2 regions of the Parageobacillus sp. VR-IP genome follow, and region 1 is predicted to be linked to the other one. Evidence: riboswitches for the same ligand, from Rfam matches in the RefSeq annotation. Region 1 holds a riboswitch; the other holds the start of a gene.
The links. A riboswitch is a leader RNA that binds a small molecule or an ion and turns the genes downstream of it on or off. The one in region 1 is predicted to bind cobalamin.
Positions count from the first base shown of each region.

Region 2: linked by a shared signal. The riboswitch ahead of HT574_RS14200 (ABC transporter substrate-binding protein) and the one ahead of HT574_RS09620 (HoxN/HupN/NixA family nickel/cobalt transporter) in region 1 are both predicted to bind cobalamin.

Region 1 covers NZ_JABVYQ010000003.1:327,780-335,370, forward strand. The annotation lists gene rraA (ribonuclease E activity regulator RraA) at 82-567, shown strand; cobalamin riboswitch at 627-818, shown strand; gene HT574_RS09620 (HoxN/HupN/NixA family nickel/cobalt transporter) at 972-1,670, shown strand; gene cobJ (precorrin-3B C(17)-methyltransferase) at 1,672-3,234, shown strand; gene HT574_RS09630 (sirohydrochlorin chelatase) at 3,250-4,080, shown strand; gene cobK (precorrin-6A reductase) at 4,093-4,872, shown strand; gene HT574_RS09640 (precorrin-8X methylmutase) at 4,894-5,541, shown strand; gene HT574_RS09645 (cobalt-precorrin-5B (C(1))-methyltransferase) at 5,547-6,644, shown strand; gene cbiE (precorrin-6y C5,15-methyltransferase (decarboxylating) subunit CbiE) at 6,631-7,591, shown strand, end outside.
Region 2 covers NZ_JABVYQ010000005.1:222,547-230,137, reverse strand. The annotation lists gene cobD (threonine-phosphate decarboxylase CobD) at 1-1,028, opposite strand, end outside; gene cbiB (adenosylcobinamide-phosphate synthase CbiB) at 985-1,956, opposite strand; gene HT574_RS14210 (adenosylcobinamide amidohydrolase) at 1,953-3,437, opposite strand; gene HT574_RS14205 (FecCD family ABC transporter permease) at 3,437-4,492, opposite strand; gene HT574_RS14200 (ABC transporter substrate-binding protein) at 4,458-5,420, opposite strand; cobalamin riboswitch at 5,548-5,761, opposite strand; gene HT574_RS14195 (PH domain-containing protein) at 5,888-6,502, opposite strand; gene HT574_RS14190 (DUF7916 family protein) at 6,799-7,591, opposite strand, start outside.

The DNA.
Region 1 (7,591 bases):
TCGCTTGTCTGTTTTTTTGTGGAAAAAGAAGGAGTTTCGACAAATATGTCAAATATAAGACGTAGCGAGGAGGGAATGATGGTGAAAACAGCAGATTTATGCGATGAATTTTTAGGTGAATTGCAAGTTTGCCAGCTGCCAATGCAATCATATGGCGGCAAAATGGAATTTTCCGGACCGATTGCGACAGTTGATGTATTGGAGGATAATGTGCTCGTCCGCGAGGCATTAGAAACGGTTCCTGCGGGAACAGTGTTAGTTGTGGACGGAAAAGGCTCACGCAATTGCGCGCTGCTTGGAGATCGTTTGGCGCAAATCGCCTGCGATCGTGGACTTGCGGGCGTGATTATCCATGGCTGCATTCGCGATTCTGCAGAGATCGCCAATATGCCGCTTGGGGTGATGGCGATCGGTACATGCCCCGTGAAAAGCAAAAAAGAAGGAAAAGGAAAGCGGGATGTCGCGCTTGAATTTGGCGGTGTTCTTTGGGAGCCAGGCGCCTATGTATATGCGGATCGCGACGGGATTGTATTGGCAAAAACGGACTTGCTGAAAAAAAGTGATTGACGCCGTTTGAAAATTTATACTACTATGAATAACAGAAATGTTCTATGAAAAATTGATATCATATGCCAAGCAAATAAGGTGCCTTTCTCATCAGAGAACAGGCTTAAAAGGGAAGTACGGTGAAAATCCGTCACGGTACCCGCCACTGTGATGGGGAGCTTTGTTGCATGATGTCACTGAAGGAAACTTCGGGAAGGCGCAGCAAAGCGATGATCCTAAGTCAGGAGACCTGCCTTATTTGTTCGGACGGATACCTACGGGATTATAGGTAGACGTGCGGGAGAATGGCATACTTTTTGGCTATATTTGTATGCATTTTTCTGCACCTCTGCGTATAGAGGTGCTTTTTATTTTGCAAAAAAGAAGCACAAATTGGCAAAGCGAGGGGTGTAACATTGGAATTTGTGACATATGTCATGCTGGCAGTTTTTCTCGGAATTCGTCATGGGATGGATAGTGATCATGTTGCTGCTATTGCTGATATGGTTGGGAGCGAGGCGCACCGTAAAAGGCAAGTATCGCTAGGGATTATGTATGCGTTTGGTCACGGGTCTATAGTGTTTTTTATGGGACTGATCGCTATTTTTCTTGGATTTCATCTTCCTTCTTCGACCATCCGTATTTTAGAGGCGACGGTTGGGTGTACGCTTATTATTCTCGGAGGAATGATGTTATTTTCGCTTTTCTATAAAAATGAGGTTAAAAGCCGAATAAAGGTGTTATACGAATTGATAGATAAAATGACTCGATATTTTCAGAAAAACAAAAAGAAAGAAAGTGCTGTTTCGTTTTTGCGCTTCGGCTGGATCAGCGCGTTTATTATTGGCATTCTTCATGGGATTGGGGTGGAAAGCCCAACGCAGCTGGCTATTTTAGCACATGCAGCCGGGAAAGAAAATATGAGCATGGCGGCGCTACAGCTTAGCTTATTTGTCGTAGGCTTATTGATCGCAACGATTGGAATGACTTTTTGTCTTTCCTGGGGATTTATGAAAGCAAGAATGAGAGAAAAAGTGTTTTTGATTATTGGAACTGTCACTAGTTTTTACAGTTTATGGTTAGGGATATCCATCATTGTCGAAACGTGGAAAGGGGGAGCGTAGTATGAAAGGAAAATTATTAATCGTCGGATTTGGTCCAGGCAGCAAAGAACATATGACAAAGCGGGCGCGGGAAGCAATTGAAGAAAGCGATATTATTATCGGTTATAAAACGTACATTGACCTAGTTGCGGATTTAATTGGCAATAAACAAGTGATTTGCACTGGAATGACGGAAGAAGTAAGCCGTGCGCAAGAGGCGGTGAAATGGGCGGAACGCGGAAAAACGGTTGCCGTCATTTCCAGCGGGGACGCGGGCGTGTATGGAATGGCAGGGCTTGTGTATGAGGTGCTCATCGAAAAAGGCTGGACGCGAGAAAGCGATATCGAAGTGGAAGTCATCCCAGGCATTTCGGCCATTCACTCATGTGCCGCTCTTTTAGGTGCTCCAATTATGCATGATGCGTGCACCATTAGTTTAAGCGATCACCTAACGCCTTGGTCGCTTATTGAAAAACGGATCGAAGCGGCAGCCGCTGCCGATTTTGTCATCGCTCTATATAATCCGAAAAGCGGACGACGCACGCGGCAAATTGTCGAAGCGCAGCGTATTCTTTTGCGTTATCGCTCGCCAAATACTCCGGTTGGATTAGTGAAAAGCGCTTATCGTGCGCGGCAACATATCGTATTGACGGATTTAGAGCATATGCTCGATTACGATATCGGAATGTTAACGACCGTTATTATCGGCAATTCTTCGACGTTTGTATACGACGGACTGATGATCACACCGCGCGGATACCAGCGAAAATATACGTTAAGCGCCGCTGAACAGCCGCTGAAACCACACGAACGGCTTCGCCAAGAAGCGGAGCCGTGGGCGCTTGATCAAACAAAACCAAAACCGGTAAAAGAAATCGCGGAGGAAGCGTTGCAAAAATTGGCGATTGGCCATGATGACATCGCTTCGTTTGCACCGGCGATTTTCGAAATTGCGGTTAGCCCGGGAGTAGCGAACAAACATTTTACGCCAAAACAGATGATGGTACTAGCTGACATCGTCGGTGAAGACGGAACAATGATGTATACCCCGGATCATTATTTGAAGCTGGAAGTGCCTACTTCTAATCCAGACCGTATCATCGCTAGACTGAAAGAAGCGGGACTGACCGTTGCCCCTGTCGGGGATGTACTGACGTTGAAAGTTTGTGATTTTTGCGACGGTGAGAAAAAAGACGCGATTCCATACGCAGAAGAGTTATACGATCAGCTTGCGGGAATGGCGCTTCCGAAAGAATTGAAGCTCGGTGTAAACGGCTGCGGCATGGCGTGTTACGGAGCGGTGCGGGAAGATATCGGAATCGTCTATCGGAAAGGAGCATTCGACTTATTTTTAGGAGGAAAAACGGTTGGAAGAAACGCACATCCTGGACAACTTGTCGCTGAAAGAATTCCGCCTAGTGAAATTGTATCGGTTGTCACCCGCATTATTCAAGAATATAAGGAACGCGCGCACCCGAACGAACGATTTCATAAGTTTTTCCAACGGGTGAAACAAGTTGGCGGATTTGTGTATCAAGAAGCGAAGCAGGCGGCAAAAATCGAAGTGCCTGCCTGCGGAGAATAAGGGGGAAGAAAATGAATGAAAGCAGTATTATTTGTCGGGCACGGCAGCCGCGACCCAGAAGGGAACAACCAAGTTCGGCAGTTTGTCGAACAATTAAAGCCAAGCATCAAAACATCCATACATGTCGAAACGAGTTTTTTAGAATTTGGACTGCCGACAATTCGCGGAGGAATCGATCGTTGCGTTGCCGCCGGAGCTCGCGAAATTATCGTAATTCCGATGATTTTACTGTCAGCGGGACATTCGAAGCTGCATATTCCGGCAGAGATCGATGAAGCGAAGAAGCATTATCCGCATGTGTCGTTCATCTATGGCCGGCCAATTGGCATTCACAAGCAAACATTTTCGATCTTAAAAACGAGATTGCAAGAAATCGGTGAAAATATAGAAAATCCCGACCCGGAAACAGCGGTAGTGCTGCTTGGGCGCGGGGGAAGCGATCCTGATGCGAACAGCGATTTATATAAAATTTCCCGTTTATTTTGGGAACAAACGAACTATTTCCTCGTAGAACCAGCATTTATGGGAGTAACGACACCGTCGTTAGAAGATGGAGTGGAACGTTGCGTGAAGCTAGGGGCGCGGAAAGTGGTGGTTTTGCCGTACTTTTTGTTTACCGGCGTGCTCATCAAGCGTCTTGAAGAAAAAGTAAAACAATTTCGTTTCCAGTATCCCAAAGTCGATTTTGCGTTAACCGGCTACTTTGGGTTTCATCCAAAATTAAAAACGATTGTGCTTGACAGATTAGAAGAGGCGCTTGGCAAGAAGGTTATGATGAACTGCGATATGTGCCAATATCGGCTTCATGCTGCAGAGCATCATCACCATCACCACCATCATCATTAAGGAGGTACTGGCATGATTATCGTATTAGCGGGAACGAGCGATGCCCGAGAACTGGCGCTTTGCATCCAACAGGCGGGCTATGATGTATTGGCGACCGTCGTTACAGAACATGCGGCGGAGCAGCTGCGCGCTTCCGGCTTAACGGTGCATCTCGGGCGGCTGGCGGCGGATCAATTGGCGGAGTTGATCCGCGCAAAGAAAGCGAAGGCGGTGGTGGACGCGAGCCATCCGTTTGCCGAAGAAGCGTCGAAAAACGCGATGCAAGCTGCCGCAGACGCGGGGGTTCCATATATCCGTTACGAACGGCAAGCGGCTCCTGTTGCTTATGAGCGCGTCACGTTTGTTGACAGTTATGAAGAAGCAGTCGAGCTCGCTGCGAAAAAACAAGGCGTCATTATGCTAACGATCGGAAGCAAAACGCTGCACATTTTTGCTGCCAAGCTGCTTGGCCTTCCAAATACACGCGTGATTGCACGCATGCTGCCGCGCAAAGACAATATGGAGAAATGCGAACAACTAAAATTTCCGCAAGAAAATATCGTTGCGATGCAAGGCCCGTTTACGAAAGAACTCGATAAGGCGCTTTTCCGCCATTTTGGCGTTACGTTGCTCATTACGAAAGAAAGCGGAAAAGTTGGATTTGTCGACGAAAAAATCGCCGCCGCACAAGAGCTGGGGATTGAGACGATTGTCATTCGTCGTCCATCGATTCAGTATGGCACGGTGTTTTCCCAGTTTTCCGATGTCGTTAGGGCGTTACAACAAATGGTTCCGTTATCCATTCATTCATGAAAGAAAGAGGGGTTTTTTACAATGGATTTTCGCACGGAATTTCGTCCGGTTACGGTCCAGCCGCAACAAATTGAAGCAAGAAGCTTTCAAATCATTGATGAAGAAATTGGTGAACACCATTTTACGGAGGAACAATATCCGATTGTACAGCGCGTCATTCATGCTTCTGCCGATTTTGAGCTTGGAAAAAGCATGTTATTTCATCCTGATGCCATCCGCGCGGGAATCGAAGCAATACGCAGCGGCAAAACGGTCGTCGCTGATGTGCAAATGGTACAAGTCGGTGTGAATAAAACGCGTATTGAAAAGTTTGGCGGAAAAGTGAAAGTGTATATTTCCGACGAAGATGTCATTGCGGAGGCGAAAAGGCTCAACACGACAAGAGCGATCATCGCGATGCGAAAAGCGGCGAAGGAGGCGGAAGGCGGGATTTTTGCGATCGGCAACGCGCCAACGGCGCTGCTGGAGTTGATTCGTTTGATTAAAGAAGGAGGAGCGCGTCCAGGATTAGTGATCGGCCTGCCGGTCGGATTTGTGTCGGCAGCAGAATCGAAAGCGGAGTTGGCGAAATTAGATATTCCATTTATTACGAATATCGGCCGAAAAGGAGGAAGCACCGTTACAGTAGCGGCGCTAAACGCGCTGTCACTGTTGGCAGAGAGAGGGTAAACAAAATGGAAGCGAAAAAAACGCTACGAGAAGGATATACGACAGGGGCGTGCGCCACAGCAGCAACAAAAGCGGCATTAACGGCCCTTATTACCGGCATTCGGCAAACGGAAGCAACCATTTATTTGCCAGTCGGACGCAAGGTGACGTTTGCAATTGAAGCGTGTGAGATTCACGGTGAGTCGGCGAAAGCAACGGTGATCAAAGACGGCGGGGATGACCCTGATGCGACGCATGGAGCGGCGATTGTATCGACCGTTTCATGGGCGGAGCAGCCCGGCATTCATTTAGATGGCGGAAAAGGGGTAGGGCGTGTCACGAAACCGGGCTTACCGGTGCCGGTTGGCGAAGCGGCAATTAATCCTGTCCCGCGGAAAATGATTCATGAAACCGCGTGCGAAGTATTGGAACAATACGGCATTTCCCGCGGAGTAAACGTCATTATTTCCGTTCCTAACGGAGAAGAAATCGCCAAAAAAACGTTAAACGCGCGCCTTGGCATTATCGGCGGCATTTCGATTTTAGGAACGCGCGGCATTGTCGTTCCTTTTTCGACGTCTGCGTACCGCGCAAGCATCATTCAGGCGATTCAAGTGGCGAAAGCAAACGGATGCGACCATGTTGTGATTACGACGGGGGGACGGAGCGAAAAATTTGCCATGCAACAATATCCTCACCTTCCCGAGGAAGCGTTTATTGAAATGGGGGATTTTGTCGGCTTTACGTTGAAACAGTGCAAAAGACTAGGAATCAAAACCGTTTCCATGGTTGGGATGATGGGGAAATTTTCGAAAGTGGCGCAAGGCGTCATGATGGTCCATTCGAAAGGGGCGCCTGTCGATTTTGCATTTTTAGCGGCGATTGCCGAGCAAGCAGGTGCTTCGCCGGAACTCGTTGCCGCTGTTCGCGAAGCCAATACGGCATCACAAGTTGGCGAGATGATGCAGAAAGCAGAAAATAGGGGTTTTTTTGAAATATTATGCGATCACTGTTGCTTAGCAGCGTTACAGGAAGTTGGAGGAGGGATTACAGTCGAAACATCGCTGTACACAATGGGCGGTCAATTATTAGGAAAGGCGGTACGAAACGATGCAGGCGATTAAACTAATTGGCATTGGCGCCGATGGGAAAGCGAGCCTCCCGCACCTTTATGAACGTTGGATTTATGAAAGTGAGTTATTGGTAGGAGGAGAGCGTCATTTAGCCTTTTTCTCTGATTATCAAGGTGAAACGCTCACGATTCGAGGAAGTCTATCACAGCTTGTTGAGCAGCTTCGCCATGAAACGAAACGCACCGTCATTGTCGCGTCTGGTGATCCGATGTTTTATGGAATTGGCAGCTATTTATCTAGCAAACTGCCGATCGAAGTGTATCCCGCGGTCAGTTCGATTCAGTGGGCATTTGCGAAAATGGGAGAAAAGTGGCAGGACGCCGAATTTATCAGCGTCCACGGCCGCAGCATGAAAGGGCTTGCCCAGCGCATCGACGGATGTGAAAAAGTAGCGATATTAACGGACGAAACGAATTCTCCTAATACTATTGCAAAATATCTGCTTTCGTACGGAATGACCGAATACCGCGCATTTGTCGGAGAAAATCTTGGCGGACAAGATGAACAGTGCCGCTTTTTCGAATTAGAAGAGATGGCAGATGCCGAGTTTTCCCCATTAAATGTGGTTATTTTACAAAAAACAAAAGCGGGACCGACGTGGTCATTAGGAATTGACGATGACGAATTTTTGCAGCGTAAACCAGAGAAAGGACTAATTACGAAAAAAGAAATTCGCGTGTTAAGCATTAGCGCGCTCCGCCTTCATGCTAAAAGTGTCGTTTGGGACATTGGCACATGCACCGGTTCCGTCGCGATTGAAGCGGCGAAAATCGCCCGCGAAGGCGCCGTGTTTGCGATTGAAAAAAATGCCCATGATATCGAAATTTGCAAGGAAAACTTAAAAAAATTCCGCGTTGACATTACGCTTGTACACGGCAAAGCTCCTGAGCATTTAGACGAATTTGCTGATCCGGATGCGATTTTTATCGGGGGAACGT
Region 2 (7,591 bases), on a different contig from region 1:
TCTTCTTTCGTTTTCACGGCAAAGCGCAAATAACGACCGTCAAGACCAGGAAAATTGACGGTATGGCGCGGCACGATTCCTTCCTTTAATAAAGAAAAAAATAGTTCTTCTGTTGGACACCCCGGCCGCCGCAATAAATAAAAGTTAGCGACAGACGAAGAAACAGAATAGCCATATGCGCGCAATATGCCCGTGATTCTTTCCCTTTCTTGGGCAATCATTTGCTTCGTTTGCGCGGCAAACTCCTCGAGCGGCAAAAAACGGAGCGCCAGCTGCTGGGCAATCTGGCTTACACTCCATGGAGGCTGCAACGCCTTTACTTTTTCAATGACTGCTTCATTTGCAGCCATATAGCCAATACGCGCTCCTGCTAAATGATGGATTTTCGTTAAGGAGCGCAACACGATTAAGCGGGAAAAGTCATTTATCCACTGCATTGCCGTAAAGCCGCCAAACCAAAAAGGGTAAAACGCCTCGTCAATCACCGTAAACGTCCTTGCTTCCTCCGCCGCGGCAAGCAACGCATAGAGCTCATCTTCTTTCATCACCGTTCCCGTTGGATTGTTTGGATGGCATAAAAAGAGAATATCGACTTCCTCTATTAATTTCATTAACTCCTGTTGCTCATATTTCCAATTTCGCTCTTCCGTTGCAACAAGCAGGACAATGTTACAGCCGTGCGCCTGACAGGCGCGGCGATACTCGGAAAACGTCGGTTCGAGAATGCCGGCCCGTTTATTGGCAAACAGTTTGGCGAGCAAATAAATGCACTCGGAAGCACCGTTGGCGATAAGCAATTTTGCTGACGATACCCCTTCTGTTTCAGCAAGCAGCTCCGCCAACTGCCGCGCCTCGGGATCGGGATACTCCATCGCCCATTGGCAAAACTCCGCCTGCGAAGGCCAAAGCGATGGCGGAAGCATATACGGGTTCGTATTGACGCTAAAATCGATGTACCTTTCCGGAAGCGGAATATTGCAGTATTCATATAGCTTGCGAGGATTCGCCCCATGCGCCGGTAAACGCAACGATCATCCCTCCTATCAACAATAGCAGCACAAACGACAAAACGGTCACCACCATAATTCGGAGCGCTCGGCGAATATGATTGGTTTGCAAAGGAACAAGCGGGTCACCGATCGTCGGCCGCCTGGAAACGACGCCGTGATACGTATTCGTTCCGCCAAGCCGCACGCCTAAAAGCGCCGCCATCGCCGCTTCCGGCCAGCCGCTGTTTGGGCTTGGATGCTTGCGGGCATCGCGAAGCAGCACGCGCCAGCAGTAGCGGAACCGCTTGCCGCTATGAGCGAACACCATGACGGCCGCTGTCAGACGCGCTGGTATATAATTCATGACATCATCCAGTCTTGCCGACGCCCAGCCGAACGCGCGGTATGTATCATTTTTATAGCCGAGCATCGAATCGCACGTATTGACAGCGCGATAAAAAAGCGCCAATGGTGCGCCGCCGATCCATGCGTAAAACAGCGGCGCGGTAATGCCGTCGCTTGTATTTTCCGCCACCGTTTCCACGCAGGCACGCACGATTTCCGGTTCATCCAAGTTTTCCGTATCGCGGCCGACAATCATGCTTAACTCGCGGCGCGCCTGCTCCATATCTCCCCGCTCGAGCGGCAGCAGCACATTCCATGCCGCCTCTTGTAGGCTTTTCGTTGCAATCGTGGTAAAAATCAGGATCGCTTCTACGACAACCCCAAAGAGCCAAGAAAGCGAATAACTAATTTTGACGGCAAGCAACGAAATGATATACACCGTTCCTGTTACTGCCGTTACCGTCACAATTCCTTTTACGCGCCGATATGCTCCTTTGTTTAATCGTCGGTCAAAAAAAGAGATAAGCGCTCCCATGCCCCGCACCGGATGCGGCAGCCAACGCGGATCACCGAGCCAAAAATCAAGCATCAATGCCAGTGCAATCGCCAGCAGATGGCTCATGAAAAATCCCTTCGCTTTCGATATCGACGCAGCGCTTCCTTTGTTGCTTCATAAACGACGCGTCCGATTGCTTGGCCAATCGGGGTGATCGTTCCCGCATACGAAAAAGCGGTGCCCGTCTGCGTCGCGGCAATGACGATGCAATCGGTCGAAGTACCCGTCGCATACGTGTTCGTCTCGGGATCAAGGACGTTTTCTTCATACAATGCCTTCACCTTTGCTTCCGTCGCTGTCATCACCGCTTGCACATAGGCAGCATCGGTTAACGTCCCATCGATAAAAATCATCATATTAATGGTTCCGATTTTTTGCTCGAATTGCGCCCGTTTCCACGCATGCGCGGCATCGACGGCATTTCCTACTCCCGCCGTCACCACCGCCCAGAGCGAAAACTCGTCTTGTTTTTCATATATGCAAACGGCATCATGTATGTCGACTGCCGTCATCATTCCAATCGTACTGGAAACAGGAAGCCCTCGTTTCCGTAAATATTGCTTCATCTCTAATTCCGCATCTTCACGGTTATAGTCTTTGGAAACTTGCCGGTTGACAAAATGGGTCGCCCATTGAAACCCAGAGCCAACAAGCGCGGAAGACAGCACTTTGAGCGGCTCCGCCGCAGTGATGGCGATGCAGTCGTCCATCGTTGTCCATGTAAGGAGTTCAGGCAGCCCCCGCTGTTCGATGGCCGACAATCCTCTTTCTGGCAAAAAGGCCAGCAGTGGCTTGGAAACGGTCGGATGTGCCTGTTTGTTTACCGGAGATTGAAACACGGAATGGAGAAGCGCCGGCTCCATCAGCTCTTCCGGCGTGCCAAGCGCAACCGCCTTCCCCTCTTTTAGCATTAAAAGCCTGTCGCAATATAAACTGGCGATATTCATATCATGAAAAATGGCAATCACGGTCAGTTTTTTCTCTTTTGCCGAACGAACAAGCTGATTTAATAGATGGAGCTGCTGGGTAATATCCATATGATTCGTCGGCTCATCGAGCAGCAGCAGTTCAGGATTTTGCGCCAGCGCCCGCGCTAAATAGGCGCGCTGGCGCTCTCCTCCGCTTAAGCGCTCGATGCTCTCTTCCGCTTTTTCGGCGAGGCCGACTTCATGAATCGCCGCATCGACCGCCTGCTCATCTTCCTCCGTCCACATCGGAAATAAACGATGCTGATGGGCGTACCGCCCGAGCTCCACCGTTTCTTTGACCGTATAGCCAAACGCCACATCGATCGTTTGCGGAAGCACCGCGGCAAAACGAGCCCACTCTTTATGCGAAAAAGAAGGGAGCGGCCGCCCGTTCACGGTGATACTGCCGCTTTGCACAGACAGCTCTTTGCTTAATAGCTTTAACAATGTCGTTTTCCCGCTGCCATTTGGCCCTAAAATGCCAAATATTTCCCCTTTTTCTACCGTAAAGGTGATATCATGAAGCACTTGTTTACGCTGATAGCGGTAAGACACGTTGTTTACTTCCAGCACATCGATCACATCTTTCTTTTCATTCTTCGGAAAAATAACAACGCAAACAGCGGAGCGCCAATCAAGGAAGTAATGACACCAATCGGCAATTCGCGCGGCGAAATGATCGTGCGCGCCAGCAAATCGGCAAGCACGAGAAATGCCCCGCCGTATAGCAAAGACAACGGCAACAACAAACGGTGGTTCGGACCACAGACAAGGCGGACCATATGGGGAACGACGAGCCCGACAAATCCGATCGTCCCCGACACCGATACAGCCGCCCCTGTCAATAACGAAGCCCCCGTTAAAATCATGATTTTGCGGCGCATCACGTTCACCCCGACATGGAGCGCCGCCGCTTCGCCAAAGGCAAACGCATTAAGCTCGCGCGCATTCAGAAGAAGCAAGACGACTCCGAGCAGAAAAAATGGAAGGAGAAGCACCGTATATTTCCAGCCCCGCATCGCGACGCTTCCCATCAGCCAGGCAATAATTTGCCGCAATTCTTCCCCGGTCAGCGCAATCATCAAAGAGATAAGGGCGCTGAAAAACGCTCCAAATATAATCCCGGCCAAAATGATCGTCTCCACCGACATTTGCCGTTCCACGGCCCTTGTAAATAAAAGCACAAGCGCGAGCGTCGCCAGACCAAATAAAATGCTGACGATCGGCAAAGTAAACGTACCAAAGAGCGGCAGTTGAATACCGAAAAAAATGACGAGCACCGCACCGACGGAAGCGCCGGATGACACGCCGAGCGTATACGGATCGGCAAGCGCATTTTTTAACAGCCCTTGAAACGCCGCGCCCGCGACCGCCAACGACGCACCAACGAGAAACGCGAGCACCACGCGCGGAAGGCGGATCATCATCACGATTTGCACAAGATCATCGGGAGCATCGCCGCCGGACAGCGGCAATCCAAGCCAGGCCGAAAAAAGAATCTTGATAATAGTAGAAAAGGGAATCGATAACGAACCTATCGATATCCCTAATAAAAGCGAGACCGCCGCAACCGTTACAGCAATGATATACATCGATACATTACTTAAAGATTTCCGGGTAAATGACTTTTGCAAGTTCCTCTACTCCTTCAACAAGACGCGGGCCCGGACGGCTGACTAAATCGGTATTGACATCATATACCCGCTTATTTTTCACCGCTGGAACATCTTTCCACGACGCGCGTTCTAACACCTGTTTCGCTCCGCCGTAGGTAGTAACAATCACATCCGGTTTGTATGCCACCACTTTTTCTTCCGTCACCATCGGCCATCCTTCCAGGCCGCCGGCAACGTTTTTCGCCGAAATGTCCTGAATCATCTCATCTATAAACGTTCCTTTTCCAGCCGTATAAATTTGCGGCGGCGGCGATACTTCCACCCATACTTTCATTTGCTCTTCCGGTTTAATTTGTTTTGCCTTTTCTTTTATTTCTTCCAGTTTCGTTTTCATATTGTTGATAATTTCTTGCGCTTTGCCGGCAGTTCCAGTTGCCTTGCCAATCAATTCGATCGAATGGTATACATCAGCAAACGATTTCGCATCATTGACTACTAGCACCGTAATGCCTGCATCTTTCAGCTGCTTGAGTCCGTCTTTTGAGTTGTGCGCGCCTGACGCATGAGCGAGAACTAAATCCGGTTTCAACGAAATAATTTTTTCAATGTTGAAATCCATGCCGCCGATTTTTTCTTTCTTTTTCACATCTTCCGGATAGTTGTCAAAATCGCTGACACCAACGATTTTGTCGCCTAATCCCAACGCATAGGCAATTTCCGTGTTGCTTGGAATTAAGGAAACGATTTTTTTCGGTTCTGACTTAATCGTCACTTCTTCCCCTAATCCATCTTTCACCGTTACCGGAAACGCGGCTTGTGATTGTTCCGTTTTTGTTGCTTCTTTGTTCGCAGGCGCTTTGCTTTCGTTCGCCCCGCTGCATCCGAACAATAGGCCGAATGTCAGGACGACGACAAGCAGCGCGATGTACTGTTTCCACTTTCTCATTGCTGTTCCCCCTTTTTACAGAAATAAAAAAACTCATTCCGAATGGGAATGAGCAAGAAACGGCAATATGTATGCATAAAGGCAGCCACCGTTGCCGTTTCCTACTCTCACCCCCCGAAGATTAGGAAACGCATAAGCAGGCAAGGCAGGTCTACTGACTCATGCTTCATCCTACTCTGAACCTTCCCATACGGCAAACGGCGCATGCCATCATACCGTACAGTGGCGATTTCATTTCGTCCGCATTTACAGTTGCGGGGACAGTTCTGGACTTTCACCAGATTCCCTATTAAGCCGTGCGGAGCGAATCGCTCCATTGGCACCTTGCTGCGAATGTATAAAATTGTCGAACAATTGACAGTTATAATATTAAAGGATAAGAAAAACTTTGGCAATAAAAAAATGAAAGTTTCATGGAATTCAAGGTATGTAAAAATCCCGCCGATGGCGGGGGACAAAGAAACCATTCAATGATTAATATACCGTTCAAACACAAAACCGAAGTCTTTTACCGTATATTTTGTCTTCGCGTCAACGAGCCATTGAAACGCGAGTTCATTCACTGCTTTGAAATCAGCCAGGAAATTATTTGTGTCACTTTTTACGCGCCCGAATACATTCGCGGTCAATTCCAAACTTTTGTGCGCGTACTCCAGCTTCGTTTCGTTTTCATGACAAAGCTCGGCGATGGCGAGCAGCGATTTATATAAATCTTTTAGTTCTTCTAAATACTTTTTATGAACGTCAATCGAATAGACATGGGCACCGATTTTAAATTTAATCTCCACGTCTAGATCAACGGTTCCCGCTGTTTCGAGCGACACGTCGGAAATCGGATGCTTGTAATAATCATAGCGGCGCAATACGCGTTTCTTGCTGGTTGCGCTCGTGCCATCCAAATGAATAAGCGCTTTATTCGTAAAACAATACTCATCTGATTTCGATTTAATTAAGAAATAAATCTTTTCCCCATCTTCATGCATTACGTAATCATCGGCATCAACTTTATCGTAGTTTTCCGGCTTAATGACCGAGCCGATATCACTTAATCCAAGCACATCAGCGGCGACTTTTCCAAACATAGCGCAACTCCTCTCGTTTTTTACGATTATTCTTTTTTATTTTTTGCGGGAAACATCCCTCGCAAATAATGGCCCCTTCTTGCTGAAGGAAAGCCTTAATTTCTATCATCCCTCTGTACGACGGGTAACCTCATGCGCACATAGATCGGTTCATTTTTCTCAATCGGCTTCCCACACACGGAACAAGTTGAGGGCTGGGAAAACATGTGATTCTCCCTTTTCTATCTCCTTCAGTTAAAATATACGTAACCACAGGACAGCAAGTTTCAATTTATGGCATAAAAATGTCGTTCATTTTACCGCAGCGGCGATCTCGCCATACGAATATATGTATGACGCTTGCCGCGGATGGCAATCGAATATGTCATAATGTTTTCCGGAATGGCGATACCGTGGTAGCCAGCGTCGCCGATATGGTACAGATCAGCGCCGGCCATTTTGCTTGCGAGCGCGATTTGACGGATTGTATCCTCGTCAGCCCCTTCCTGACTCGTGCCGATCGTCAGCATCGCCAGCGCCCCATGTTCATGGGCAGCGCGGACGAGGCTCGCTATTTTTTCGGGAGTTACACCAGGCACGGTGCCCGGCGCCGGCATAAGGACAACATCGGCCCCCGCTTGAACGAAGCGCAGCACCACGTCTTCCGATATAATGCCGCTTACTGTTTCGCCGGCCACGCCAGCTGCGTGCATTTTCCCGGCGATAATGAGACCGTCTTGGCCAAAAACAGCACGGGCTGTTTCGATCGCGCGGATAATTTCATTATTTGTCACGCCTGTTTTCGGATTTCCGGTTAGGCAGATAAAATCAAAACCTAGACGTTTTGCTTCTTGCAGTGATTCTTCTGTTGCCATCCTTCCTTTTGGAAGAGAAGCAAGACTCTCTAGCTGCCTCGCGTTCGGGTCAACAGGCTCCAAATTGACGCCAATTGGACGCCCCGTTAACTGCTTCAGACGCTTCACCATTTGATGCGGCTCCTTCGTATCCGACCCGTTTACCAGCGGCCGGAATACATCAAACATGTTCAATAGAATTAAATCCGCGCCAAACGCCGCGGCCAATTCCGCATTCGTCACCGCCGGATAAAGC